2 regions of the Salinicoccus sp. RF5 genome follow, and region 2 is predicted to be linked to the other one. Evidence: predicted binding sites of a transcription regulator. Region 2 holds the regulator's gene; the other holds the start of a gene.
What was found. Region 2 encodes CtsR, which represses protease genes until heat stress. Its sites were predicted from a motif close to ATGGTCAATAAAGGTCAAACA; they were not measured.

Region 1 (14,829 bases), on a different contig from region 2:
GAATCCGGTGATGCACATCATCCTCTTCATCGTACTTGCAGGCGGCGGCATGGCGATCAAGATGATCCAGGTGCTGACGCTCGGCAGCTACAGCGGCCGCCTGCTGGCTGAGAACTTCGGCGGGCCGGTCCTCGCCCTCGGTTATTTCCTGCTGGTGATGTACCTCACCACCATCGTGCCCTCTTCCGTACTGGAAGTGTTCAGACGGATGGGCAGATATTTCCTGACGCTCTACATCCTGTCCAACGTCGTCTTCATGCTGATCTTCTACGGCATAGGCGCGGGAATGTATGGGGAAATCGAGATCACTGCCATGATATGGACCGTCCTCATCATTCTGGTTTTCCTGATGGTCCTTGCAACCGTGATGCACCGTTACCGTATCAGAAGCATCGAGGATTTATTTGCGCATAATTCTGAAAATGGAATCAACAGATAGCCATTGTCTGTTATAATGAAGTAAATACACACATAAGGAGCGTATTCCATGAAATTTTTAACATTTGATTATGGGAATCATACGTATTACGGCGTCAAAGTAAAGCGTGAGGAGAGTGCCTGGATCCTTCCGAAGCTGTTCGAAGCGTTCGGGGATGAAGCGGATTATCCTAAAACCCTGCTTGACGGCATTTCAAAATACCACACGCTGGATTTCCAGGAACATGTCCGAAAATTAGTGGAAAAGGCACAAGAGTCGGGAGATGCCGACCAGTACAAGGCACCGTTCAATGAAATCACTTTCCGTGCACCCGTCACGCCGCCGAACAATGTGATTGCATTCGGACGGAACTACAGGAAGCATGCCGAAGAGATGAACAACGAAGTGCAGAGCCTCTACGTCTTCACAAAGGCGGCGACCAGCCTTGTCGGTGATGAGGCGACCATTCCGGACCATCAGGACGTCACAAGCGAACTGGATTATGAAGGGGAGCTGGGTGTCGTCATCGGTAAGCGCGCCGAGAAGATCCAGAGTTCCATGGCACTGGATCACATCTACGGCTATACGATCATCAATGACATCACTGCCCGTGACCTGCAGAGGGAACATCACCAGGCCTTCCTTTCCAAAAGCCTGAAGGGCGGATGTCCGATGGGGCCCTTCATCGTCACAAAGGATGAACTGCCGAATCCCGAGCAGACCTCCATCGTAACCAAGGTGAACGGGGAGATCAGACAGGACGGCAGCACGCGCGAGATGGTATTGAAGCTCGACGAACTGATTGCTGAAGTCTCCAAATATGTGACCCTTGAACCGGGCGACATCATCGCTACTGGAACACCGGGCGGCGTCGGCGCCGGCATGAATCCGCCGAAGTTCCTGCAGCCCGGCGATGAGGTGCGCATCTCCATCAATGGAATCGGTACATTGACGACATATATTGATGGGTAATCTTTCCTGAAATATGATAAGATATTCTTGATTCATATTTGAAAGGAAGATTAAATGATACACTTGCACCTGACATCGCTGGTCCTGGCGATCATACTATTCATCATCACGTATAATTCGATCGATCGTCCGGATGGCGAATCCAAGTATTCAAAAGCACTGCATATGGTCCTGAGGCTGATCTACCTGATCATCCTGTTCACTGGCCTCATGCTGTTCCTCGACTTCAGCAGCGGTGACCAGATGATGTACGGACTTAAATTCCTTGCGGGCCTCATCACGATCGGCCTGATGGAGATGGCACTGATCAAGCAGCGCAAAAAAGGGACGGGGCGCAACCTCGTCATCGCGCTGGTCATTTTCCTGATCGTGACGATTGCCCTTGGAATCTATCTACCGGCCGGTCCGTTGAGCGCAATGTTTGCATAGACGGGACGGAGACAGGCACTCTTCTACAGGGTGCCTTTTTTCATGCAAATTTGTGAACGTTTATTGACATGGTGCTTTTTTCAAATTTTATCTAGTATACTTGCAGTATAAAAACAGAAGGTAGGATAGCAATGAAGAGATTAATGATATATATGGCGGTTCTGCTCATGGGCATATCCATGTCGAATGGAGAAGTGGCGGCCCAGGAGAACGATGAGGCACGGATCTATACGATCGTCGTCGACCGTTTCCTGAATGCCGATTCCGGGAATGACATCAGCGTCACAGACGATGAAGACGCACCATTGCCGTTTGGCGGCGACTTCGAGGGCATCCGGAACCACCTGGACTACATAGAAAAGATGGGCTTCGATACGCTGATGCTGTCTCCTGTATTCGACAAGGCGGATGAGGATTACCTCGGTTATGATGTCGAAGCCTATGGAGAGATCGAAGCGGCTTTCGGCGGTGCGGAAGCATTCCAAGATCTGATCGATGCCGCACATGGACGCGATATGAAAGTCGTCATCGACATGCCGGCCACAATGGCCGATGGCTACACGGCACTTGAGGAACCTGAACTGAATGCACTTCAGCAGAGCTATTATGATATGATCGATGCCGAATTCATCGACTTCACCAATACGGACAACCAGGCGCGGTATCAGGAGATGGCCCAGGCGTTCGTCGACGAATATGATGTCGATGGACTCAGCATGACCATCGTGCAGGATGGCATTGATGCCGAAACCTTCATGCCTGAAGGCGTGACGACCTACGGCATCATTCCAGGCGAGGGGATGTCTGCGGAAGGGTTCGACCATACGAATGACCCTGCCATGACCAATGAGCTGACTGAATCATTCAGTACGACGGACAGGGAGATTCCCGAACATCCGACCGACGGCACACTTTTGCTTGCCGACCATTGGTTCAGCGAACGCTTCACAAAGTCTGCGGTGGAAGAGAACATGTTCCCCGGCACCCGCATCAGCCAGCTCACGGCTTATCTGTATGCATATCCGGGGCCGATCGCCTTCCAATACGGAACGGAAGTCGCACTGAATGGGGACGACATACCGCACGTTCACCGTCAGATGGACCTCTGGACCGACCAGGAGGTCGTGGACTACATCGAGTCGCTCAATAACGTGCTGTCGCAGCACCCGAACATGTTTGAAGGGGAAAGGGAGATACTGAAGAACGAAGATGGACATTATGTCCAGAGATACTATACTTCCGATGTTGATTTCATACTGAATCTGAACGACACGTCGGTTACGGAAAATGCCGAAATCCCGATCGAGTCCCAGGATGAAGGAAAGATGCTGAGCGGGCTCCTGATCGGTGACCTTCTGCGCAGCAGCGACATGGAGGATGATGCCTTCCTGGCAGTGCTTGACCGCGAAGAGACGGAACTCTATGCCGTAGTCGAAGAAAGAGGATTCAACAACGGCTACATCTATGCCGCACTCATCATCTTCGGCGGGTTCGGAATCTTCATCTGGATTGTTGCGAGAAGAGGAAGAAAAACGAAAGAATAATTGGATATTAATGAGATGCATGACCAGGATGGATATCCTGGTCATCTTTTTGTTCATCCACATAGAAAAACTCCCCTCCAATCGGAGGGGAGCATAATTTTATTCATGTATTTTCTTCATTTTCTCTATCGCCTTGTATCCGACCATGTTGAGCACGCTTTTCGGGCTTGAGTATGGCGGGGAATAGGCGACTTCGATGTTGGCAAGATCCATGGCGGTCCCACCGAGGCGGATGTGGGCGGACAGGATGTCGATACGCTTGTCGACGCCTTCGGTACCGACGACCACCGCACGCAATATTTTGCCGTCATCCCTGCCGACATAGGCGCGGACATGGATCGGGACACTGTCCGACATGTATCCAGCCTTGTTCTTCTGCTTATGGTCCACAACGAAGTGCGGATAGTCCGCAAGCTCCGGTTCGGTCAGTCCGAGCGTGGCGATGTCATAGTCGAAGAAGCGCATGATGTTGGTGCCGAGCAGACCCTCGAAGCAGACCGAACTGTCACCGCTGATCTGGTTGCTGATGACATATGCCATCCTGTGGGCGCCCCATGCCAGTGCCACGTGGACCGGGCGGTCTACGTGGTGGTAGTTCGTTTCAATTGCATCCCCGACAGCATATACACCTTCCTTGTTGGTGCGGCCATGCTCATCTGTGCAGATATAGCCTTCATCATTCAACATGATGCCTGACCCTTCAAGGAAATCTGTACGCGGCGTGATGCCGATTCCTGCGATGATCATAGGTGCATCGATTTCTTCACCGTTTGAGAGGGTCGCAGTCTCACCTGAAACATCGACAATTTCCGTATCCAGTTTCACATCGACTCCGCGTGATTTAAGTTCCTCCATGAAGAAATCGCTCATATCGGATTCAAGCGGCCGATAGATTTCCGTGTCCCGGTGCACAAGTGTCACCTCGATGCCGCGATGGACAAGGTTTTCGGTCATCTCAAGACCGATGTACCCGGCACCGACGACGACTGCACGGGTGATGTTCTTCTCCTCGATGTGGGCCTTGATTTCATCAAGGTGCTCCAGGGAATGGAGGACGAAGGCCTGGGGCACATCAAGCAGTGCTGGAATGAGGCGCGGGGAGCCGCCGGGGGAGAGGATCAGGTAGTCGTACGCTGCATCGAACGTGCGGTCATTTTTGATATCTTTCACCTGTACCGTCCTGTTATCCGCATCGACTGCCGTCACCTCATGGAATATTTCGACGGTGACATCGCGTTCTGCAAAACTTTCGGGTGTCGCTGCGACCAGCTGGTCGCGTTCCTCGACTTCCCCACCGATGTGATATGGCAGGCCGCAATTGCCGTAGCTGATGTCGCGGCCCTTTTCATAGATGGTGATGTCGATTTCCGGATCGATTCGCCTGAGCTGAGCGGCTGTCGTGGCGCCTCCAGCCACGCCCCCTACAATAATAACTTTCGACATGCCTACACTCCCTCATTGAAATAGAACATTGCTACCGTGCCATTGCCGGTGTGACTGCTGATCGTCGGGCCGATTGTGCTGATTCTGACATCGGTGATGTTGGTTCCGTCGAGTATCTTCTGCTTCAGCTGTTCCGCCTGCTCTACCGCATTGGCCTGGGTGATATGCACCTCACGGGTGACATTATCGGCGATCAGATGTTTGACCATGCTGCTGTGCACCTTCTTGACGCCGCGGTGCTTCTCAAGCGGGACGAGTTTCCCCTCTTCGACATGGAGCAGCGGCTTGATGTTGAGTAGGCCGCCGAGGAATGCCTGACCTTTCGACAGACGCCCCCCTTTTGCCAGATAGTCGAGGTCGTCCACTGTGAAGAAGTGGCGGATGTCCTTGACATCCTTTTCCACTTTGGAAATGATCTCATCTTTGGAGAGTCCTGACTCCACATAGCTGTGGGCACGCTCCACGATGAGTCCAAGGCCATAGCTTGCGGCCTTCGTATCGATGATGGTGATGTCGGCATCGGGATGATCATCGAGAATCGTATCCCTGGCGATTACGGCACTCTGGTATGTCCCGGAAAGTTCACTCGAGAAGGCGATGTAGAGCAGAGGTTCCTTCCGGTCCACGTATTTCTGGAAGACTTTTGTGAAATCCTCCGGGTTTGCCTGGCTCGTCAACGGGCGTTTGCCCTCGGATATAGCATCGAGTACTTCCGTACTTGAAATGTCGAACTGGTCCAGGTAGTCCCTGTCATCAATCGTAATCTTCAGGGGGACCATTTCTATCTCCATCCTGTCCAGTTCCTCTACGGAAATATCTGAACAGCTGTCTGCGATCAATTGCATATCATCTGCTCCTTTCTTCGTTATAGTTTCAATTTGAAAAAGTCATTCAGGAACTGGCCAATGCCGTCGTCGTTGTTGGTGTCCGTCATGTAGTCGGCCACTGTCCTGATTTCATCGATGGCATTGCCCATCGCCACCCCATGCTCGACATAGCGGAGCATTTCGGTGTCGTTGTCCTCATCGCCGAAGGCGATCGTGTACTTCTGGTCGATGCCGAGGTAGCCCCGGCAGTAGTCGACTCCGACCGCCTTGTTGATGCCCTTCTTGACGATCTCTATGACTGGATAGGGCGCACCCCAGCGACGGTGTTCGATCGTTTCGGCGAACAGGTCATCCAGTGCCTGCCTTATGGCCGGCACCTCCGGCTCCTCAGCCTGGATCAGTATGGTCGTCGGGCCGGAGTCGATGTTCTGGGTCAGGTCGCCGATCTTGACCTGTGGGTTCCCCATGCTGAAGGCTTCGAAGAGCACCTCGTCATGGTAGTGGATATAGACATTGTCCTTCACTTCGGCGATGATGTTCTGGATGTTCAAATCCGGCACACGCTTGACGATCTCCTGGGCGACTTCGAGGTCGAGTTCTTCATGAACTGTCTTGAAGTACAGATCCTGGGGATGGTGGACGAAGGCGCCGTTGAAATTGACGATCGGCGTATTCATGCCAAGTTCCCGGTAGTAGGGTTCGCTTGCTCTATAGGGGCGGCCGGTCGAGATCATGATTTCATGGCCGTGGGTCTTGAGTTCAAGTAGTACTTTTTTGGTGAATGGGCTGATCGCCTTGTCGTCGGTCAGCAGCGTCCCATCCAGGTCCAAACATATAAGATGCTTTTCCATTACGGCAAATCTCCTTGTCAACATTCATAAAACTATCATAACTATCATATCATTTATGTTTATATCGTGTAGTTTTTTTGATATATTATATAGTATATACTCTAAAAGGAGTGAGATAAATGGATAAAGCAATGGAAGAAAGCATGATGGGTGCCCTTGAGAACGTCATCGACCCGGAACTCGGCATCGATATCGTCAACCTCGGACTCGTCTATGGTGTGCATCTTGATGAAGATGGCAACGCAGGTGTTGAAATGACACTTACCTCCATGGGCTGCCCGATGGGACCACAGATTGTGGATCAGGTCAAAACTGCACTCTCTGAACTTCCCGAAGTCAAAGAGACGGAAGTAAATATCGTATGGAATCCACCATGGGACAAAGATAAAATGAGCCGTTACGCCAAGATTGCACTCGGTGTGAGCTAGGCCAGCATATAAGTAAATCCCACAACCTCCAGGTTGTGGGATTTTTTTGTGTCCGGAGGATGCTACCGGGGTATGCATAATACTGTATGACCCATATCCTACAGTATGAATAGATGATACAGGATGGCGAATGAACCGAGTGCAAAACAGTAATAGGTGAAGATGGCGAGATTTCCGCGCTCCATGACCCCCTGAAGCCACTTCAGGCCGAAGTATGTGGCGATGATGCTGGCGATGAATGCAAGCGCATAGGGAATGGCCAGCGATATGATCTCGGGGTCGTTCACGAGGTCCCCGACGGAGATCAGTGCCGTGCCGAGCGATACGGGGATGTAGAGCAGGAATACGAACCTGAGGGCGTTCTTCTGGTTCATGCCTACAGCCATTGAACCGACGAGTGCGGCACCGCTGCGGCTCACGCCTGGCATCAGTGCAACGCACTGGGCCAGCCCGACGATGATGGCATCCTTGATGCTCAGGTCGCCGTCGCGCTTCACGCCCCGCTTGTTCTTGATGAACCAGAGTGCGAGGCCGGTGATGAACAGCATCATTCCGACGGTCAGCATGGAGACATTGTCCCCGATGATGTCCTTCAGCAGGATGCCGAGGACACCGACCGGGATGGTGGCGATGATCAGATAGATGGTATAGCGGAAGTCCTCGACCGCTTCTTCATCCCTGGCCCCTTTGAACAGGAAGCGGCTCAGATTGACGATGATTGCAGTGATGTCCAGACGGTAGATGAAGAGTATCGCAATGAGTGATGCGGTATTCAGCAGTATTTCGAACGACAGGCCCTTGGCCTCTATCCCGAAGATTTCCCGGGCGATGACGAGATGGCCGCTGGATGATACAGGAATCGGTTCAGTGAACCCCTGCAGCAGCCCCAAAAATATGTAACGGATAATTTCCAAGATATCCATGATTCAACCTCCTATGAAACCCTAGGATATAATATAAAATAAATGCCGGATAAAAGCTATCAATTACTTGAAAATTAATGCAGTGGGTGTATAATATAATTAAAGGTCAAAAAAGGTCAAACATTTTTGAGCCAGTTGGTAAACAACTGCTCCCATTTTGAAACAAGAGGTGATGAATATGGATATCAACAGGATGACGTACAGCGTGCAGTCCATCATCGAACGGGCACAGTCGATCTCAGTCGACCTGAAGCTCCAGTCGATCGAGGTGGAAGCTGTCATGAAGGCGCTCTTCACCATTGATGAAAGCATGGCGCGGGATGTGCTGGAACGGGCGAACATCGATGTGGATGCACTGCTCACGAAATATGATGAAAAACTGTCGAAGTACAATGTGGTCAAGGGAGACAATGTCCAATATGGGCAGTACATGTCGAACGGCTTCACACAGGTAGTGAACAGGGCAGAGAAGATCATGGGCGAAATGAAGGATGAATACATCTCGGTCGAACACATGCTCATGGCAGGCATCGAGACGGAACCGATCCTGAAGGAGACCGTCGGAAACAAGGGTGAAGTGATCAGGGAGATCATCAACAAAGTAAGAGGGGGAAATCATGTGACAACACAAAATCCGGAAGTGCAATATGAAGTTTTGGAAAAATATGGACGTGACCTCGTCGAGGAAGTCCGGAGCGGCAATGTGGATCCCGTCATCGGGCGCGATGAGGAAATCCGCAACTCCATCCGCATACTGAGCAGAAAACGCAAGAACAACCCGGTCCTGATCGGGGAGCCGGGCGTCGGCAAGACGGCGATCGTTGAAGGGCTCGCCCAACGCATCGTGCGCAAGGACGTCCCGGACAGCCTGCTTGATAAGACGATATTTGAACTCGATCTTTCTGCGCTTGTCGCCGGTGCGAAGTACCGCGGTGAATTCGAGGAACGCCTGAAGGCTGTACTCAAGGAAGTGAAGGAGTCGGAAGGGCGGATCATCCTCTTCATCGATGAGATCCATATGCTGGTGGGCGCCGGCAAGACTGAAGGTGCGATGGATGCCGGCAATATGCTGAAGCCGATGCTCGCCCGAGGGGAACTCCACTGCATCGGGGCCACCACACTGAATGAATACCGCGAATATATCGAAAAGGACTCCGCCCTGGAACGCCGCTTCCAGAAGGTACAGATACCGGAACCCGATGTCGAGGATACGATTTCCATCCTCCGCGGGCTCAAGGAGCGCTATGAGGTGCACCACGGGGTGCGGATCACCGATCGCGCCCTCGTTGCAGCGGCTGAACTGTCCGACCGGTACATTACGGACAGGTTCCTGCCGGACAAGGCGATCGACCTGATGGACCAGGCGAGCGCCACGATACGGACGGAGATGGGCTCGAATCCAACCGAGCTCGACCAGATCAACCGCCGCGTCATGCAGCTTGAAATCGAGGAGCAGGCCTTGAAGTCGGAGGATGATTCCGTATCAAGGACACGGCTTGAAGAACTGCAGAAGGAATTGTCCGAAGCACGTGAAGCCCAGCAGTCCCTCGCTCAGCGTGTGGAGAAGGAAAAAGGACAGATCCAGAAGGTCAACGATAAGCGTGAGGAACTCGACCGTACACGCCAGGAGCTCGAGGAGGCCGAAAACAACTATGAGCTTGAAAAGGCCGCAGAACTCCGGCACGGCAGGCTGCCGCAGCTCGAGCGTGAACTCTCAGAGCTGGAAGCGGCCCTCCAGGAGGAAAGCGCCGGGGAGAACCGGATCATCCGTGAAGTGGTGACGGAGGATGAAATCGGCTACATCGTCAGCCAGTGGACCGGTATACCGGTAACGAAGCTCGTCGAAACCGAAAAGGATAAACTGTTGAAGCTGTCCGATATACTTCATGAACGTGTAGTCGGGCAGGATGAGGCGGTTGACCTCGTTGCCGATGCTGTCATAAGGGCACGGGCCGGCATCAAGGATCCGAACCGGCCGACCGGCAGCTTCCTATTCCTCGGCCCGACCGGTGTCGGCAAGACGGAACTCGCTAAGACGCTGGCGGCGACGATGTTCGATTCCGAGAAGCACATGATCCGCATCGATATGAGTGAATACATGGAACGGCATGCCGTCTCCAGGCTCATCGGTGCACCGCCGGGATATGTCGGACATGAGGAGGGCGGCCAGCTGACGGAAGCCATCCGCCGCCAGCCGTACTCCGTCATCCTGCTGGATGAAGTGGAGAAGGCCCACACGGATGTCTTCAACATCCTGCTCCAGCTGCTGGACGAAGGCCGCCTGACGGATTCGAAGGGAAGGTCGGTCGACTTCAGGAATACGATCATCATCATGACATCGAATATCGGCTCGAACCATCTGCTCGATACGGTGATGGAGGATGGGGAGATTTCCGAAGGCACGAAGGACATCGTCATGAAGGAGGTCCATCAGCACTTCAAACCTGAAATCATCAACCGCATGGATGACATCGTCATCTTCAGCCCGCTGTCCAGGGAGAACATGAAGCTTATTACAGACAAGCTGATCAACGACCTGAACAGACGCCTCACAGACCAGCATATGACCGTTGAAGTCACGGATGCGGTTAAGGATTGGATATCTGAAGAGGCCTATGAACCGCAATTCGGTGCACGTCCGCTCAAGCGCTTCATCCAGCGCCACATCGAAACACCGCTTGCAAGGAAGCTCATTGAAGCGGATATGTCGGAAGGCATCAATGTAAAGATAGACTACCGAGACGGCGCGCTGCAATTTGAGATGTAGATCAGTTTTATCCAAGCTGTCCCTCTGATGAGGGGCAGCTTTTTTGTTGCATATGTTCTCAAATGATGAAAATCATTTTAATAGTTGAACATTTACAATATAATTTGAATTATCTGTAAATTTATATTAAAATTGATTCAAGTCCTACTGCTTTTACAGCATAGTCCCCCGACGTTATGTTTCCCCCCTTTTTTATCCACCGCATCCTGAATTTGACACAGAACGTCACTCCTGTATACTAACGTTGTACATGTTCATGGCTAGGGAAAGATAACCAACTTACTAGGAGGAGATTCTTTTGAAGAATTACGCATTAGTACTTATGCTTGGGCTTGTTCTCGTACTCGCAGCCTGCGGTAATGGAGGCTCGGAAGACAGCGGGTCCGGAGAAGGGGAATCCGGTGGAGAATCAGGAAAGCTTGCTGAACTTCAGGAAAGCGGGACTGTGAACATCGGATTTGCGAATGAACCGCCTTATGCTTATGAAGATTCAGAGAGCGGAGAACTTGAAGGGGCCGCAATAGACATAGCGACAGCGGTGTTCCAGGAAATGGGCATCGACAATGTGGAAGGGCACCTGACGGACTGGGGCGAACTGATTCCGGGCGTACAGGCCGGACAGTATGATGTCATCACTGCCGGTATGGCGATCCTGCCGGACCGTTGTGAAAATGCACTGTTTGCAGAACCTGAAATGCAGTACGGTGAAGGGCTCGTGGTACAAGCGGGCAACCCGCAAGATATCCACAGCTATGCGGATATCGCCGACAACCCTGACGTGACGGTGGCACTTATGGAAGGAACGACACAGTTCGACTTCCTCGATCAGGAGGGTGTAGATCCAAGCCAGATCATGTCGGTCGGAGACATACCTGCACAGCTTTCAGCAGTACAATCCGGTAACGCGGATGTGACAGCGGCGACTGAAGCAACGCTCAGGGCAGCATATGAATCACTGGATAGTGACGATGTGGAAATCGTCGAAGATTTCGAGCAGCCTGATATCGAGGGTATACCAAGCTTCGGTGCAGCAGCATTCAACCTTGAGGATGAAGAGCTCCGCACTGCATATAACGATGCACTCGAAACGCTGAAGGAAGATGGCACAATCGATGAGATTCTCGATGAATCCCAAGGCTTCACTGCAGAAAACAACAGAGTGGAAGTCGGAGAAGTGACAACCGAGCAGCTGTGTGAAGGCGAATAATCTTTTCAGGTCCAGTCATTCCTTTGGAAAAACTGGACCTTTTTATTGGAAGATAAGGAGTGAGGAAAATGTTTGATACCGGGGTGAACATACTGACCTACCTGTCCCAGGGTGCATGGACGACCATCAGCATATTTCTGATGGCCACGTTCTTCTCTTTCGTAATGGCATTCATCGCCGGCCTTTCACGGTTGGCGAAAAATCCATTCATTCGTGGCTTCACTACATTATATGTTGAAATCTTCCGGGGGACTTCGCTGATTGTCCAGCTCTTCTGGCTCTACTATGCCGTGCCGATGCTGTTCAATATCGACCTTGGAAGCAACTGGTGGGTAGGGGTCGTTGCCATTGCACTGAACTACGGGGCGTATATGTCGGAAGTGGTCAGAAGTTCCATTCTGTCCATCGACAAGGGCCAGACGGAGGCGAGTGTTGCACTGAATCTTTCAAGATTCCAGCGCATGAGGCATATCATACTGCCCCAGGCACTCAGGCTGATGCTGCCCGAGTTCGGAAACTATTCAATACAGATACTTAAAGGTACAGCCCTCGTCTCACTGATCGGTCTGACCGACATACTCTACTACGGGGACATATATCGGTCATCGAATCTTTCAGAAGGACCACTGGCCTATTTCATGGTACTGGTAATGTACTTCATCATCGCACTGCCGCTCATCTGGCTTTCCAAAAAAGGTGAGAAAATCTCCAAGAGAGGGGTGGCGAGCTGATGTCAGCAACATATTGGAGTTGGGAAACATTCTTCAATGCATTTCCAATCATACTGGAGGGACTCAAGATCACATTGGGCCTCACTGTGGCCAGTTACCTGCTTGCGTTGGTTGCAGGGTTCGTCTGGCTGCTCCTCGAGTCCACACCAGTCAAACCATTCAATTTCATCGTCTATTGGATAAAAGAGTTCATACGATCCACGCCGCCGATTGTGCAGATTTTCTTCCTGTACTTTGCGTGGCCGATGGTACCGTATGTAGGAACATCCTTCACACCCTTCGTCGCAGCCATGCTGGCACTTGGAATCCATTTTTCCACCTATATCAGTGAGGTGTACCGTTCCGGTATAGAAAGCGTGGACAAGGGACAGTGGGAAGCGTCGACCGCACTCAACTTCTCGACGCGCGACAAATGGACGAAGATCGTCCTGCCGCAGGCACTGCCGCCGACGATACCGATGCTCGGAAACTACCTGATCATACTGTTCAAGGAAGTACCGCTTGCAGCAACCATCGGGGTGGTCGGCATACTGAGCATCGCACGGAGCTATGGTGCACAGACATGGTCCTATATTGAACCGTTGACCATCGTCGCGCTGCTGTTCCTGCTGCTCAGCTATCCTTCTGCACTGCTGATCAGAAGACTTGAAAATAAAATGAATCGTCGATTCGAGACTAAGCAAAAGAAAGTGAAGGTGACCGAATAATGGAACCCATCGTACAATACAAAGACGTCCATAAGTCATTCGGTGATACACATGTTCTGAAGGGCATAAATCTTGATATATACCCGACTGAGAAGATTGCGATCATCGGCCCGAGCGGCTCGGGGAAGACCACAATCATCCGCCTGCTGATGACACTTGAGGAGCCGAGTGAAGGGGACATCATCGTCGCTGGAGAAAATCTATGGAAGATGGAATCAGGGGGCAAGATGAAGACGGCAAACGAAAAGCACCTTCGGTCAGTAAGGAAGAATATCGGCATGGTCTTCCAGCACTTCAACCTCTTCCCGCATAAGACCATACTGGACAACTGCGTCACTCCGCTTGTCCAGGTCAAGAAGCTGAAAAAAGCGGAAGCCGTGGAGCTCTCCAAACAGATGCTCGACCGGGTAGGGCTTGGTGACAAATATGAAGCCTATCCATCCAATCTCTCCGGGGGTCAGAAGCAGCGTGTCGCCATGGCTCGCGCATTGGTCATGAAGCCGAAAATCATGCTGTTCGATGAAGTCACTTCAGCACTCGATCCGGAACTTGTAGGGGAAGTGCTCGAAGTCATCCGTGACCTCGCAGAACAGGATGATATGGCCATGGTGCTCGTCACACACGAAATGGACTTCGCACTGGAAATAGCAGACCGCGTCCTCTTCCTGGATGACGGGGTCATTGCTGAATCCGGAACCGCCGATGAGGTCATCAACAAGTCAGACAACCCAAGACTCCAGGATTTCCTGAGGAGATTCAGAAAAGAAGAAGTATAAAGATGAAGCGCCGGCTGCAGAAGCCGGCGCTTTTTTGATTTGTGCCGGGGGCGGAGGGTTAACTCACCGTCGCAGGCGGAACGACGGCAAGTTAGGGGGTTAACTCACCGTCGCAGGCGGAACGGCGGCAAGTTGGAGCGTTAACTCACCGTCGCAGGCGGAACGACGGCAAGTTGGAGCGTTAACTCACCGTCGCAGGTGGAGCGATGGCAAGTTAGGGGGTTAACTCACCGTCGCAGGTGGAACGATGGCAAGTTAGGGGGTTAACTCACCGTCGCAGGTGGAACGATGGCAAGTTAGGGGGTTAATTCACCGTCGCAGGTGGAACGATGGCAAGTTAGGGGGTTAATTCACCGTCGCAGGTGGAACGACGGCAAGTTAGGGGGTTAACTCACCGTCGCAGGCGGAACGACGGCAAGTTAGACCTCCAATTCACAGTGGGAGATGTTCCGACTGGGAGTTAAGCCCACGCCGCCCGCCCACTCGCCGAACCAACATAAAAAACCCGCCCATATTGGGGCGGGTGAGGATGGTTTATGCGTGTTCCATGGTGGAGACACCTTTTGCTTCACGGCAGGCGACTTCAAGTTCATCCCTATAGGTCTGGCGTGTGCTGTCATCCCAATCGAGGATGTCGCTCATCAATTGGATGACGCCATCTTTGTATTCCTCTACCTTGGCGATGTCGAAGTAGAGTTCGCCTGTACGTCTGACGAAGTAGTCCCGCGGGTTTGCAGCCATTTCGTGCTGTATGCTGTAGATGACTTTTGCGTGAACGTCCTTCGGCAGTCCGTAGTGTTCTGAAG
Region 2 (14,829 bases):
GAAGAGGAGGCGCTTGGCCAAGGCGACATAGTAGTTGCCGGGGCCGACGATCTTGTCGACCTTCGGAATGGACTCCGTGCCGTAGGCAAGCGCGGCGATGGCCTGGGCGCCGCCGACGGTGTAGACATCCTCCACGCCGCATATGTAGAGGGCGGCGAATGTGATGTTGTTCTCATCGAATGTCGGGGTGGTGACATGGATTTCCCTAACGCCTGCAGCGAGTGCAGGCACGACGGTCATCAGTACGCTTGACGGATAGAGCGCCGTACCGCCCGGTACATAGACGCCAATCTTCTCGATCGGGTGGTAGACGTACTGGAATTCCCCATCATCCCTGTCTTCATACTTGATGCTCTCCTGATATCGCTCGATGCGTGTGCGGATCGTCTCAAGCGCCGTCTTCTCCTCATCGGATATGGCATCATAGCTCGCCTTGAGCGCCGATTTAGGCACTTTGAAGGATGCCGGCTTCCTGCCGTCGAACTGCTCCGTATAGTCACGGAGGGCGGCGTCCCCTTCCGTGCGGACGCATTCGATGATGTCCATCACATCCTTATAGCCGTCGAACCCCGCGCCGGCACGCTTCTGGTCGAATATTTCCGTGAATTCCTGGACATTCATTCGATCACCCCGATTTCCTTGATGAAGTCATAGATTTCGTCCTCTTTTGTATAGAAGGTCCGCTTGTTCGCAATGAGCCGTGCATGGATGTCCATGATCTTCTCGTGCTCGACGAGTCCATTGTCCCTGAGCGTGCCGCCCGTCTGGACGATATCGACGATGCCGTCCGAGAGTCCGAGCAGCGGTGCAAGCTCCACCGAACCGTTCAGGTGGATCAATGAGACATCCTGCCGTTTATTCTTGAAATACTCATGGGCGATGTTGGTGTACTTCGTCGCGATGACCCTGAATTCCTCCTGGTCGGGCAGGGCGGCCACGGAGAAGTGACAGTCGCCGAACGGCAGTTGGGAGACATTCAGTATGTTGAATGCGTCTTCGGTGATGATGTCGGAGCCGACGATGCCGAGGTCCGCTACGCCGCTTTCGACATAGGTCGGCACATCCGGCCCTTTGGCGAAGATGAATTTGACATTGTCGACGACGGTGTAGAGCGAGCGTGTTTCGCCATCCAGGGCACGGATGTAGTTGTTCAGGTCGTTTTCGTTCATATATTTGAGAAAGTCCTTGAAAAGCCGGCCTTTCGTAAGTGCGACTGTAATCATAGCAATCCTCCGTTAGATAGGTTTACCGCAATGCCAAAAGCGCTGCTGTTGTATTCCCCGCCGCTCAGGAGCGGATAGTCGTGGTCCAGGAAGGCCTGGAAATAGAAGCCGTTGTAGTACGACTGGGGAGATCGGAATGACAGGTCGAGTATGAATTTCATGCCGTAGCCTTCAAGCGCCTGTTTCAGCCTGTCGATGAAGCGCATGATGTCACTGTCGCCGAACTCGGCATTCACAAGATCCATCTGATCGCTCACCTTCGCCGAAAGCAGGATATAGAGCGGGTGGGTCTGGCCGAGCTGTTTTCTGAGTTCGGACAGGTTCTTTTCATGGACCAGGTTGCGTATGCCCGAATCGAGGTCATACTTGTCGATGTAGAGGTCGAGCAGCGTATCATCGTTGACCACGATCGAATGGAACTTCTCGCCATACCCTTCTGTGACGAACGACAGGTGCATGTCGATGCTCCCGAGTATCTCCTCATCAGTGGGACGGTAGAGTTCGACGCCTGCCTGATGGAAAGTCTTGTAGTTCCTCACCACGGGGCCGAAGTACCCGAAGAAGCGCTGGCTGAGGTGATAGTCCTCACTGTAGTTGAGCAGGGAGCGCGTCCAGTCGCTGCGGATGGAGAAGAGCTGTTCGTTGCGCTCGAAGATGATGGTCGAGGAATGGTGGCGCTTGTCGTCGATATTGAAGGGCTCCACCATATTCATGTCGACCAGCTGATAGTTTTCATCGGCAAGCAGTTGTGTATAATCCTGTGCAAATTTCAGGCGTCGGATGATCAAATCGTTTTTCATACCATATCTCCTTTAATACTTTAGCGTGATAAAGAATAATCAATAAATCTGATAATAACAAAATAAATCGGCGATGACAAGAGATTTCCGACAATTTTGTTTAACACTTTAAAACGCTAAAGTGATTTGATATGATAACCGTATTAATGGGGGGAAACATATGCAAATAGATAGGTTGAGAGGCAAGGAGCTTGATGATCTGTTCGAAGGTATATTGAAGCTTGAAACAGTTGAGGAATGCCATCACTTTTTCGATGACCTCTGCACCACAAATGAACTGGTGTCGCTGAAGCAGCGTTTCCAGGTGGCGAAGATGATAAAGGAGGGGCACACGTACTCGAAGGTACAGAACGAAACAGGGGCCTCGAGCGCCACGGTGTCCCGGGTGAAGCGCTGCCTGGACTACGGCAGTGAGGGCTACCATATGATCATCGACAGGATGGAATGAATGACCTTAACTTGGTTAAGGTCATTTTTATTTTAAGTAGGCATAATTATTAATTTTACATATACCACTACTGCTGCAAGCCATATCATATCTAATAGGAATGATAGTTTCCTCGAAGTAACCTTGTGACAATCAGTACTATTCATATCTGCAAAAAATATGACAATTTCCTTTAAGGTGTTGGATTTCATAATATGAATTTGTAATCTTTTAGATGTATTATCCGTACTGCCTAAACAGAGAAAAATCTATGCGATAATTTAGTTTTATTGTTGGCTTTCGTATTAAGGGAGGAGAAAGTGTGCATGAAAAAGAATCTGCTTTCCAAAGGAGTAATCCATGCTTAAAGTGAATGGCCTTCATTATGCTTATGATAGTAGCTATCCTGTTTTCATCTGATATTGCTTCTTATATTCTATTTTTTGTTGTTTATTTCAGTATCCAAGGGTTAGTAAATCTAAAGAAGGAGTTAGATATGAAAATCGTAGTACGGATTATTAATAGTGCAGCTGCTTCGATTGTGACGACTTTGATTATTTTAACAGTCAGCTTCTTGATATTGCTGTTTTCAAGTGCAGAACTTGGGTATCGGACAGCATATTTTGGCGCTGTATTCTTCAATAGCGCACCCACGTCCTCAGATACTATAGGTATGACTTTTGGAATCAATAATGTAATACCCATTATCGTTACAGTTGCCATTTTCACAGTAGTATATTATTTCGTTCTTCAATTGATTGCCAAAAATAGATGAATTGAATAGCAAAGAATATACCCCCGATTTTGAATAGCCGTTCAAAATCGGGGGTTTAGTTATCCTATACTACTCAAATGATTAAACATTATGATACTAAACGTCAATTATTTGAAGCGTATTCTTTATTTCCACAGCAAGGTCATCCGTGCGCCACTCGCGCGAGTAGCCGAGGCAGGGACATATAAATTGGATGCCATTTTCTTCAAACTGGTGGCGGAAGTGGACATGCCCCATGATACTGTAGTGGATCGGGAACTCCTTGTAGAAGGTGTCGAAATCGGATGTGCCGATGAAGGCATTGTAGAAATCGAACAGCCGATGCGGTGTCGGCACGGCGAAACTGCGGTGCGTCACCACGTGGGTCATCATGATGATGTTGCGGTCCCCGACCTCTTCAAGATCCTGCCGAACAGCATCAGCAAAGGTCTTCGACAATGCAGGGTCGTCCATCGGCCAGCTTGTCCGTACCTTATCCTGCCATGTGCCGCCATAGAACTTACCGGTCGCAATCTTCTCCCTGCTGAAGCGGGGATCGGCATAGGAGTAGTCATACCAGCCGCTGTGGCCGACGATGGCCCAGTCATTATCCAGTATGAGCGGGGCGCTGATCATACTCTCCGGATGTTCCCTGTAGAACCTGTATATATCGGCACTTGATGCTCCTCCGGATTCCGGCTGCCAGTAGTCGTGGTTGCCTGGAACGAAGCGGATGTCGATTCCCGTCCGGGCCATGAGCGAATGGATGAAGTTGGTTGTGATGCGATAGTCGCTGGAGATGTCTCCGGCGATGAGGAGCAGTTCGATTTTTCTTCTATGGATCTCATCGGCAAGTATCTGTTCAAAGTCGTTTATCGAGTAGCGTGCATGCCGGCGGTCGACATGTAGGTCGGAAATGATGCCTATTCTCATATTGATCTCTCCGTATGGTCGATTTATCAAGAAGTATCATGTACACCCCGGGATGAAGTCAATCAAACCGTCCCCGAGCATACAAAAAAGACAGGCCGGAAGGCCTGTCTTTCTACATATACAGTATCAATTTTAAGCGAAGAATCCGACGACTGCTGCAGTGAGCACACTGACCAGGGAAGCACCGTATACGAGCTTCAGGCCGAAGTGGGCCACCTTGTTGCCGCTGTCGTCATGCAGGCCTTTGACGGAACCTGCGATGATGCCGATGCTTGAGAAGTTGGCGAATGATACCAGGAATACGGAAATCATCGCCTGGGATTTGCGGCTGAATTCGTCCGCCATTCCCGTATAGTCGAGCATGGCGACGAATTCATTCGTAATCAGCTTCGTCGCCATCAGGCTGCCTGCCTGCTGGGCTTCAGCCCAAGGGATCCCGATGAGGAATGCGATCGGCATGAAGATGTAGCCGAGGACATCCTGGAATGTGATCTCCATTCCAGGAATGAGCAGGAATGCTTCGTTCAGGATGGCGATGAGCGCGATATAACCGATCAGCATCGCTGCAACGGTCATGGCGACTTTTGCACCATCCATGATGTAGTCCCCGAGTATCTGGAAGAATGATTTTCCTGCATCCGGATTGTCATCGACATCGGCTGCATCTTCAGCATCCGTCACTTCATACGGATTGATGATGTGGACGATGACATATGTACCGAACAGGTTGAGTACGATCGCCGTAACGACATACTGCGGTTCGAGCATTGTCATGTAGGCACCGACGATGGACAGGGATACGGAACTCATCGCCTGTGCGGAAAGCGTATAGAGCCGGTGCTTCGGCAGATGTGGCAGCTGGTTCTTCAGTGAAATGAAGACCTCCGACTGGCCGAGGATCATGGATGCCGCACCGTTGTAGGACTCAAGATAGCCCATGCCTGTGACTTTGGTCAGCAGGAAGCCGAGTCCGCGGATGATCAGCGGCAGCAGTTTGGTGAACTGCAGGATACCGATTAGTGCCGAAATGACGATGATCGGCAGCAGTACATTGAAGAAGAAGACATCTGCCGGAGAACCGTCTCCGAGTGTCGTCAGGTCGCCCATGACGAACCCGACACCTTCAGCGGCAAAGCCGAGCAGCGTGTTGAATCCGGCTGCCAGGAATTCGATGACGGCCTGGCCGGCGCCTGTGGAAAGAAGTATGAAAGCAAAAAGCAGTTGTAGACCGAGAAGGATCAGAATGTTCTTCCATTTTTTGAAGGCAAGTTTGCGGTTGCTGCTCACAAGCCATGCGAGGAAGAAAGTGAATGCGATCCCGATGATACCCATAAGAATATTCAAGAATTTCACCCCATAAAAGATTAAGTTGTATTCATTATATAGCATGGCGTTATTGTCTGTATATGTAATCATGTGACAAAATCATCCCGATTCATTATAATGCAAACGTTTACAAAAATAAAGGGGAAATACAGAAAACTTTACGTTTGCCATATTTGACTATAGGAGATATAATTTAGTCAAAGAAGGTCAAAAGGGGTGATGTAATGCGCAACATGTCGGATATAATCGAACAATACCTCAAACAGCTGATTGAAGAATCCGGCGGTGAAGTTGTGGAAATAAAACGCGCGCATATCGCAGAGAAATTCGACTGTGTCCCCTCGCAGCTGAACTATGTGATAAAGACCCGTTTCACCAATGAACATGGCTACACCGTGGAAAGTAAGAGGGGCGGCGGCGGATACATCCGGATCACCAAGGTGGAGGCCCACTCAAAATCCGATTATCTGGCACGCCTGAAGCAGCTGATCGGCGACGGCATCTCTCAGCAGAATGCAAAGCACATCGTACAGTCGCTGATGGAGAACGAAGTGATTACAATGAAGGAAGCGAAAATCATAGATGCAGTCCTGGAGAGGGAATCTCTCATGCTCGATCTGCCATACCGTGACCGCCTCCGTGCGAATATACTGACGAGGGTGATAGATGTCATTCTCTACACAGAGGAGTGATGAGATGAAATGTGAATCATGCAACGAAAGAGAGGCAACCATCCATATCTCAAAGGGCAATGGCTTCGAAAAGACCGAAAAGTTCCTGTGCGAGCAGTGTGCCAATGCCTCATTCGAGAATGACTTCAGTTATCCGGACGACAGCTTCAATATACAGAAGCTGCTCAAATCACTGTCCGAGCACCCATCCCTGCAGCAGACAAAACGGCGTCCGAAGCAGTGTGCGACATGTGGATCCACCATCAACACCATCGTACAGATGGGGAAATTCGGATGTCCCGACTGCTATACCACCTTCGGCAGTCAGGCAGCCGACATCATCAGCCGGGTGCAGGCCCACCAGTCGGAGCATGTCGGGAAGGTGCCTGTGAAGGCGCGTGCCCAACTGAAGACGAAGAAGAAGCTCGAACAGCTGAAGGGTGAACTGGCAAAGCTCGTCGAAGCGCAGGAGTTCGAGGAGGCGGCGGTGGTGCGTGATGAAATCAAGGCGCTGGAACAGGCAGGTGATGATGATGGGATATGATCACATCAGCCCGTGGATGCAGGAATCAGAGGAGCTGCCGGTCGAAATGTCTGCGCGGGTGAGGCTTGCCCGTAACGTGAGTCACCTACCCTTCCCATACATGATGAAGGGAAATGAGGCCATTGCGCCGGTGCTCGAGAAGCTGGAGGAGACGCTCACAGACTACCGGCGTGTAGAGATGGCAGGCCTCCAGTTCGAGGACAAGGCGCTGCTGGTCGAAAAGCATCTGGTGAGCCCATTGTTTACGAAGCAGGGGCTGCTCAGTTATATTAATGAGGACGAATCCGTTTCCATCATGGTCAATGAAGAGGATCACCTGCGCATCCAGGCGATGGGGGTCGGCCTCCCGATGATGGACCTTTATAGAAAAGCGGATGCGATCGATGATATGCTGGAGTCGGAAGTCGATTATGCATTTGACGAAAAGTATGGCTACCTCACCGCCTGTCCGACGAATGTCGGCACCGGGCTGCGTGCCTCTGTGATGCTTCATCTGCCGGCACTCACCTTCGGCAGCCGCATTCAGCCGCTGTCTGCAAATCTGAGTCGTTTCGGTTTCACATTAAGAGGTATATATGGAGAAGGATCCGTCCCGCTCGGACATATATACCAGCTGTCGAACCAGCTGACACTCGGGCAGACGGAAGAGGAGATCATCAACAACCTTGACGAACTGAAGGAACGCATTGTTGAAGAAGAGATGGAGATGCGCTCATGGCTTGAAAGTGAACATCTTCTCGAAGTGAAGGATTCGGTCTACCGCTCCTATGGCCTCCTGAAGCACGCCTACAGGATGCCATTGAAAGAAGCAGCGAAGTGTCTGAGTGATCTGAAGCTCGGCACCGACCTCAGCTTGATTGAACTGGAAGGTTTCCAGTTCCAGAAATGGATTCAACTTATTCAGCCAGCATTCGTCAAGATGCGCCTGAATGAAAAAGATATAGAGATCACGTCCTTGGAGCATGCTGTTGAAGAAGAGCGTGCGGCTTTGATGAGACAACTACTAGGAGGGGAATAATATGTTATTTGGCAGACTGACTGAAAGAGCGCAAAAAGTGCTGGCCTATGCACAGGAAGAAGCAATCAACCTCAAGCATTCGAACATCGGAACCGAGCACCTGCTGCTTGGGCTCGTAAAGGAAAACGAAGGTATTGCCGCGAAGGTCCTCGAATCCTTCAATATCACTGAAGAGAAAGTGAAGGAGGAAGTGTTCAACCTGATCAACGAAGGCAGCGAACCTTCTTCCTCCATCCACTACACGCCGAGGGCGAAGAAGGTCATTGAACTCTCAATGGATGAAGCGCGCAAGCTCCACCATAACTTCGTGGGCACGGAGCATCTCCTGCTCGGCCTGATCAGGGAAAGCGAAGGCGTGGCCGCACGTGTGCTGTCGAACCTCGACCTGAACATCACGAAGGCCCGTGCCGCAGTCATCAAGATGCTCGGCAACCCTGAGTCATTCCAGCAGAAGGACGGCATGAAGAAGGACCACAATACACCAACCCTGGATTCACTGGCCCGCGACCTTACGCAGATTGCCCGTGATGAAATGCTCGACCCGGTCATCGGCAGATCCAAGGAGATCACCCGTGTGATCGAGGTGCTGAGCAGAAGGACGAAGAACAACCCGGTCCTGATTGGTGAACCCGGTGTCGGCAAGACGGCGATTGCCGAAGGCCTTGCACAGGCGATCATTAAAAACGAAGTGCCGGAAACCCTGAAGGACAAGCGCGTCATGTCACTCGACATGGGGACCGTCGTGGCAGGCACGAAGTATCGTGGTGAATTCGAGGAACGCATGAAGAAGGTAATGGAGGAGATCCATAAGGCCGGCAACGTCGTGCTGTTCATCGATGAGCTGCATACACTGATCGGGGCCGGCGGCGCCGAAGGTGCAATCGATGCCTCCAATATCCTGAAGCCTGCACTTGCACGCGGCGAGCTGCAGTGCATCGGGGCGACGACACTTGATGAATATCGCAAGCACATCGAAAAGGATGCGGCACTGGAGCGCCGTTTCCAGCCTGTACAGGTGGATGAGCCGAATGTCGAGGATGCGATACTCATTCTGAGGGGTCTCCGCGACCGTTATGAAGCACACCACAGGATCACCATCACGGATGAGGCGCTGGAAGCGGCAGCGGTCATGAGTGACCGCTATGTCCAGGACAGGTTCCTGCCGGACAAGGCGATCGACCTGATTGATGAAGCGTCATCCAAAGTCAGGCTCAGAAGCTACACATCCCCGCCGGACCTGAAGGATCTTGAAGGCAAGCTTGAAGCCATCAAGAAGGAAAAGGATGCAGCCGTACAGAGCCAGGAGTTTGAAGCGGCGGCGAACTACAGGGACCAGCAGACAAAGCTTGAAGATGAGCTTAAGAAGCGTGAAGACAACTGGAAGAAGGAACAGGGACAGGCATCACAGTCTGTGACGAAGAGTGATATAGAACTTGTCATCAGCAGCATCACAGGCATCCCGCTCTCCAAGATTGCAGAGGACGAGTCGGAGAGGCTGATGAACCTGGAGTCCATCCTGCATGACCGCGTCATCGGTCAGGAGGATGCTGTAGCTTCCATTTCGAAGGCGGTCAGAAGGGCACGTGCCGGACTCAAGAATCCGAAGCGTCCAATCGGCAGCTTCATCTTCCTCGGTCCGACGGGTGTCGGTAAGACGGAACTTGCCAGGGCACTCAGCGAAGCGATGTTCGGCGAAGAGGATGCGATGATCCGCGTCGACATGAGCGAGTACATGGAGAAGCACTCCGTCTCCCGTCTCGTCGGTTCACCACCGGGCTATGTCGGCTATGATGATGGGGGCCAGCTTACGGAAAAAGTGAGAAGAAAACCTTATTCACTCGTACTTTTCGATGAAATCGAGAAGGCCCACCCGGATGTCTTCAACATGCTGCTGCAAGTATTGGATGACGGCCGTCTGACGGACTCCAATGGACGTACCGTCGACTTCAGGAACACGATCATCGTCATGACATCGAACGTCGGTGCCCAGGAGCTCAGGGACAACAAGTTTGCAGGCTTCGGTACGACGGCGCAGTCCCAGGACTACGACACGATCAGAAATACGATGATGAAGGAACTGAAGAACAGCTTCCGTCCCGAATTCATCAACCGTGTGGACGACATCATCGTCTTCCACAGCCTGGAGAAGGAACACCTCAAAGAGATCGTGACGCTCATGATCAATCAGCTGACAGAACGTTTGAGCGATCAGGATATCCATCTTGAAGTCACCGATTCGGCCACCGACAAGATTGCAGAGGAAGGATATGACCCTGAATATGGTGCGCGTCCACTCGCACGCTCCATCCAGCGTCATATCGAAGACAGGCTCAGTGAATCCCTGCTTTCCGGCGAGGAGCTTGAAGGCAGAGTAGTCACAATCGACTACAAGGATGATGAATTCAATGTAAGCACGAAAGATAAAGTTGCAGTGGAATAGAAGGAGTGGCAACGCCGGGATGGGAAACCATCCCGGCTTTTTCATCATGAGGCATCGGGCTTCAATGAGGTTCCGCTTTAAAATCATAGGTAATAGTTATACAATATTAATAATAAAATCAAATTACAGGAGAGTCTCTAGACATGGCAAAGACGAAAAATATTTTCGAGTGTATGGCGTGCGGGCATGAATCGCCCAAGTGGATGGGCAGATGTCCAAACTGCGGTGCATGGAACCAGATGGAGGAGAAGCTTGTCCACAAGGAGACCAAGGGCAGAGGGACATTCGGCAAGCCTGAAGCAGAAGGGCGCCAGCGCAGCCGGAAGCTTGAACGCGTGAACAAGAGCAACACGCCGAGGACGCTGACCCAGAGTGGCGAGTTCGACAGGGTGCTCGGTGGCGGCATCGTCGATGGTTCCCTGATACTGATCGGAGGGGACCCAGGAATCGGGAAGTCGACGATTCTGCTCCAGACTGCGCTGACCCTGTCCCAGAACCACGAAGTGCTGTATGTTTCGGGTGAGGAATCACTGGAACAGATAAAACTGCGTGCGGACCGGCTGACCGAAGGAAGCGACCAGCTGAACGTCTACAGCGAAACGAACCTCTTCTACATCCATGATGAGATCAAACGGCTGGATCCGGACTTCCTGATCATAGATTCCATCCAGACCGTGTTCAATCCCGATGTGACAAGCGCCCCCGGCAGTGTTTCGCAGGTACGGGAGTGTACACAGAGCCTGATGAATATCGCGAAAAGCGGCAACATCGCCACCTTCATCGTGGGCCACGTGACCAAAGAGGGACAGATTGCGGGGCCAAGGATGCTCGAGCATATGGTGGATACGGTGCTCTATTTTGAAGGGGACCAGCATCATACGTACCGGATGCTCCGTGCGGTCAAGAACCGCTTCGGCTCCACGAATGAAATGGGCATGTTCGAGATGAAGAGCGAAGGACTGAAGGAAGTGCTCAATCCATCGGAAGTGTTCCTCGAGGAACGCTCGAAGAATACGCCCGGATCGGCCATAGTGGCGACCATGGAAGGGACGCGGGCGCTGCTGGTTGAGGTCCAGGCACTCGTCACACCGACGCACTTCCATAATCCGCGTCGCATGGCCACAGGCATCGACCAAAACCGTCTATCACTTCTGATGGCGGTGCTCGAGAAAAGTGAAGGACTGCTCATGCAGCAGCACGATGCCTACATCAAAGTTGCAGGGGGCGCCCGGTTGGATGAACCGGCAGTTGATCTGAGCATCATCGTCAGCATCGCTTCAAGCTTCAAGGCCGCACAGGTGCGCGGCGACGACTGCTTCATCGGTGAGGTCGGGCTGACCGGTGAGATCAGACGGGTCACTAAGATTGAACAGAGGCTCCAGGAGGCGGCGAAGCTCGGCTTCAACCGTGCAATCATCCCGGCGTCGAACATGAGTGGACTGGAGGTGCCGGAAGGCATCGAGGTCATCAGCGTCCGCACCTTGAAGGATGCGCTGAAAGCCGCAATCAAGAAGTAGGGGAGGTGAATATCCATGTTGAAGTATCTGCTTTATATTCTGTACGTACTTATCGGGGTTTCACTCGGCGTCTGGCTCATGCCGACGCTCTTCCAGCTGCTTCCGTTCGATCTGCCGATGGTGATCGATAATGTATTGGTTCATGGCCTTGCCGGGCTGCTGCTGTTTCTCCTCCTCTTCCTGTGGACGGTGCCGAAAGTCGAATCGCTTATCCGGAGGAGCGAAGCCCTGATCCTGAACCGCAGCCTTGCAGAGATTGTGTCCGCCACACTAGGAATGATCGTCGGCCTTTTAATTGCTGTCTTAATTTCCCTATTGATCAATGCCATCGACATTCCTCTGATCGGCGATATCATTCCCTTCATACTGGCTGTGATACTGGGGTATCTCGGGTTCCAGATCGGGCTCAAGAAGTTCAGTGAAGTTCTGGATTTCCTCCCCGGCAATTTTTCGAAATCCCAGGAAGAGAAGAAGAGGATTCCGCGTAAGTTCCTCGATACGAGTGCCATCATAGATGGAAGGATCGTGGATGTGGCAAAGACGGGGTTCATCGAAGGGGAGCTCGTGATTCCGCAGTTCGTGCTGGATGAACTCCAGCTCATTGCCGATGCTACAGACCCGATCAAAAGGGACAAGGGACAGAGGGGGCTGGATATGCTGAACACCCTGCAGGAGCAAAGTGATAATGTCACCATCATGCCGGTCGATTACGACAAGCTTGATGTCGACCATCAGCTCATCGAAGCCGCGAAAGCCGAGCAGGGCGTCATCATCACCACCGACTACAACTTGAATAAAGTATGCCAGCTGCACCAGATCCCGGTCCTCAATGTAAATCAGCTATCCGATGCAATCAAAGTCGTCGTCATCCAGGGCGATACATTCGACCTGCTGATCTCGAAGACGGGCAAAGAGGAAAACCAGGGTGTCGGATATCTCGAAGATGGTACAATGGTTGTGGTCGAAGAAGGCAGGTCGCTCATAAACAAGACCATTAAAGTAGAAGTGGTAAGCGTGCTCCAGACGAATTCCGGACGCATTGTATTTGCGAAGAAAGTGAGAAAGAAATGAAATATACAGTAATAATTCCAGCTGCCGGAATGGGCAGCAGAATGCATATGGATTACAATAAGGTTTTCATCAGGCTGGGAGACACCCCGATCATCCGGATGACTGTAGAGAAATTTGAAGCAGATCCCGACTGTGAAGCCATCCATCTTGCCGGGCGTAAGGGGGAGATGGATACATTAAAGGAGATGCTTAAGGGATGCACCAAGGTCAAAGGTATCCATGAAGGCGGCAGGGAGCGCCAGCACAGCATCCATAACGTCCTCAGGGCTATCGACCCTGCAGAATATGTGTTTGTCCATGATGGGGCGCGGCCCTTCGTCAACCAAGGAACGCTGGATGGTCTGAAGGCATCGGTGGAGTTGCATCAGGCAGTCATCTGCGGCGTGAAGCCGAAGGATACGCTGAAGCGCATATCCGGGGATGAAGTGGAGGAGACCATCGACCGTACGTCGGTCGTCGCAGTCCATACACCGCAGGCCTTCGAATATGACCTGCTCATGCGTGCATATCAGAATGCAGCGGAGAAGAACCTTACTGTGACGGATGACTCGATGATGGTGGAAGCACTTGGAAAAAGGGTCCATGTGACAGCATCGACTTATGATAACATTAAAATAACGACTGAAGAGGATCTGAAGGTCGCCGAATCCATTATGAAGAAAGGAAGTGAATGACATGCTCAGAATCGGTCACGGATTTGATGTCCATGCGTTCGAGGAAGGACGTCCGCTGATCATCGGTGGCATCGAGATTCCCCATGACCGCGGGCTCAAGGGACACTCGGATGCGGATGTGCTGCTCCATACGATGGCGGATGCGATCCTCGGTGCCCTGGCTCTCGGGGATATCGGCAAGTTCTTCCCGGATACGGATGCGGCGTTCAAGGATATGGATTCCAAAGTGCTGCTTTCTGAAGTGGTGGAGATGATGGTCCAAAAAGGATATAGGATAGGGAACATCGATGCCGTCATCATGGCTGAGCGTCCCAAGTTCAGGCCGCATATCGATGATATGCGGGATGTTGCCGCCTCCCTTTTGAAGACGGATCTTTCAAATGTTAATATTAAAGCGACAACTACGGAAAAGCTCGGTTTTACAGGCAGGGGCGAAGGCATCGCTTCTGAAGCGGTAGTTCTAATTGAAAAAGTGGAGGAATAGCAATGGATAAAGTAAGAGTGAGGTATGCACCAAGTCCGACAGGATATCTGCACATCGGTAACGCGCGGTCGGCATTGTTCAACTATCTTTTTGCCCGTCGTTATGACGGGGATTTCATCATCCGTATCGAAGATACGGACAGCGCCAGGAATGTGGAAGCAGGAGAAGAGTCCCAGCTCCACTATCTGAAATGGCTCGGTCTGGAATGGGACGAGAGTGTAGATAAGGACGGGGGCTACGGTCCCTACCGCCAGTCGGAACGCCAGCACATCTATCAGCCGGTCATCGACAAGCTGCTGGAGGAGGGCAAAGCCTATCGATGCTATATGACATCGGAAGAACTTGAAGCGGAGCGGGAGGCACAGATCGCCCGTGGAGAAATGCCGCGTTATGGCGGCCAGCACGCGAACCTGACGGAAGAAGAGGAGCAAGCATTCATCGATGAAGGCAGAGAACCGAGCATCCGTTTCCGTGTACCGAAGGATGAGACATTCGTATTCGATGATATTGTAAAGGGTGAAGTGTCATTTGATTCGAATGGTATCGGCGACTGGGTCATCGTCAAAAAGGACGGTGTGCCGACATACAATTTCGCTGTCGTCATCGACGACCACATGATGGAAATCTCCCATGTACTGCGTGGGGACGACCATATCTCCAATACGCCGAAACAACAGATGATCTATCAGGCGATGGGCTGGGAAGAGCCGAAATTCGGCCATATGACGCTCATCGTCAACGAGAATAAGAAGAAGCTCTCCAAGCGTGATGGCTCCATCATCCAGTTCATCGAACAGTATAAGGATTTGGGTTATCTGCCTGAAGCATTGTTCAACTTCATCGCATTGCTTGGGTGGACGCCTGAAGGGGAAGAGGAGATCTTCTCCAAGGAAGAATTCATCAAGCTGTTTGATGAGACTCGGCTGTCCAAGTCCCCGGCGTTCTTC

Region 1: a site for CtsR is predicted at 7,938-7,958, ahead of clpB (ATP-dependent chaperone ClpB). Genes of this name have one in related genera too.

Annotation. Positions count from the first base shown of each region.
Region 1 covers NZ_JAJGRC010000001.1:1,068,630-1,083,458, reverse strand. Annotated here, with positions in the region: gene LLU09_RS05620 (DUF418 domain-containing protein) at 1-439, shown strand, start outside; gene LLU09_RS05615 (fumarylacetoacetate hydrolase family protein) at 488-1,390, shown strand; gene LLU09_RS05610 (YisL family protein) at 1,445-1,819, shown strand; gene LLU09_RS05605 (alpha-amylase family glycosyl hydrolase) at 1,972-3,363, shown strand; gene LLU09_RS05600 (CoA-disulfide reductase) at 3,463-4,806, opposite strand; gene LLU09_RS05595 (DegV family protein) at 4,809-5,651, opposite strand; gene LLU09_RS05590 (Cof-type HAD-IIB family hydrolase) at 5,672-6,484, opposite strand; gene LLU09_RS05585 (metal-sulfur cluster assembly factor) at 6,604-6,912, shown strand; gene LLU09_RS05580 (undecaprenyl-diphosphate phosphatase) at 7,011-7,835, opposite strand; gene clpB (ATP-dependent chaperone ClpB) at 8,014-10,602, shown strand; gene ehuB (ectoine/hydroxyectoine ABC transporter substrate-binding protein EhuB) at 10,925-11,809, shown strand; gene ehuC (ectoine/hydroxyectoine ABC transporter permease subunit EhuC) at 11,878-12,540, shown strand; gene ehuD (ectoine/hydroxyectoine ABC transporter permease subunit EhuD) at 12,540-13,247, shown strand; gene LLU09_RS05555 (amino acid ABC transporter ATP-binding protein) at 13,244-14,023, shown strand; gene LLU09_RS05550 (glycerol-3-phosphate dehydrogenase/oxidase) at 14,558-14,829, opposite strand, start outside.
Region 2 covers NZ_JAJGRC010000002.1:52,012-66,840, forward strand. Annotated here, with positions in the region: gene hisD (histidinol dehydrogenase) at 1-621, opposite strand, end outside; gene hisG (ATP phosphoribosyltransferase) at 618-1,223, opposite strand; gene LLU09_RS07265 (ATP phosphoribosyltransferase regulatory subunit) at 1,220-2,023, opposite strand; gene LLU09_RS07270 (YerC/YecD family TrpR-related protein) at 2,184-2,471, shown strand; gene LLU09_RS07275 (hypothetical protein) at 2,842-3,225, shown strand; gene LLU09_RS07280 (metallophosphoesterase) at 3,322-4,137, opposite strand; gene LLU09_RS07285 (NupC/NupG family nucleoside CNT transporter) at 4,270-5,481, opposite strand; gene LLU09_RS07290 (CtsR family transcriptional regulator) at 5,688-6,155, shown strand; gene LLU09_RS07295 (UvrB/UvrC motif-containing protein) at 6,160-6,678, shown strand; gene LLU09_RS07300 (protein arginine kinase) at 6,632-7,696, shown strand; gene LLU09_RS07305 (ATP-dependent Clp protease ATP-binding subunit) at 7,698-10,136, shown strand; gene radA (DNA repair protein RadA) at 10,280-11,653, shown strand; gene LLU09_RS07315 (PIN/TRAM domain-containing protein) at 11,669-12,724, shown strand; gene ispD (2-C-methyl-D-erythritol 4-phosphate cytidylyltransferase) at 12,721-13,398, shown strand; gene ispF (2-C-methyl-D-erythritol 2,4-cyclodiphosphate synthase) at 13,400-13,882, shown strand; gene gltX (glutamate--tRNA ligase) at 13,885-14,829, shown strand, end outside.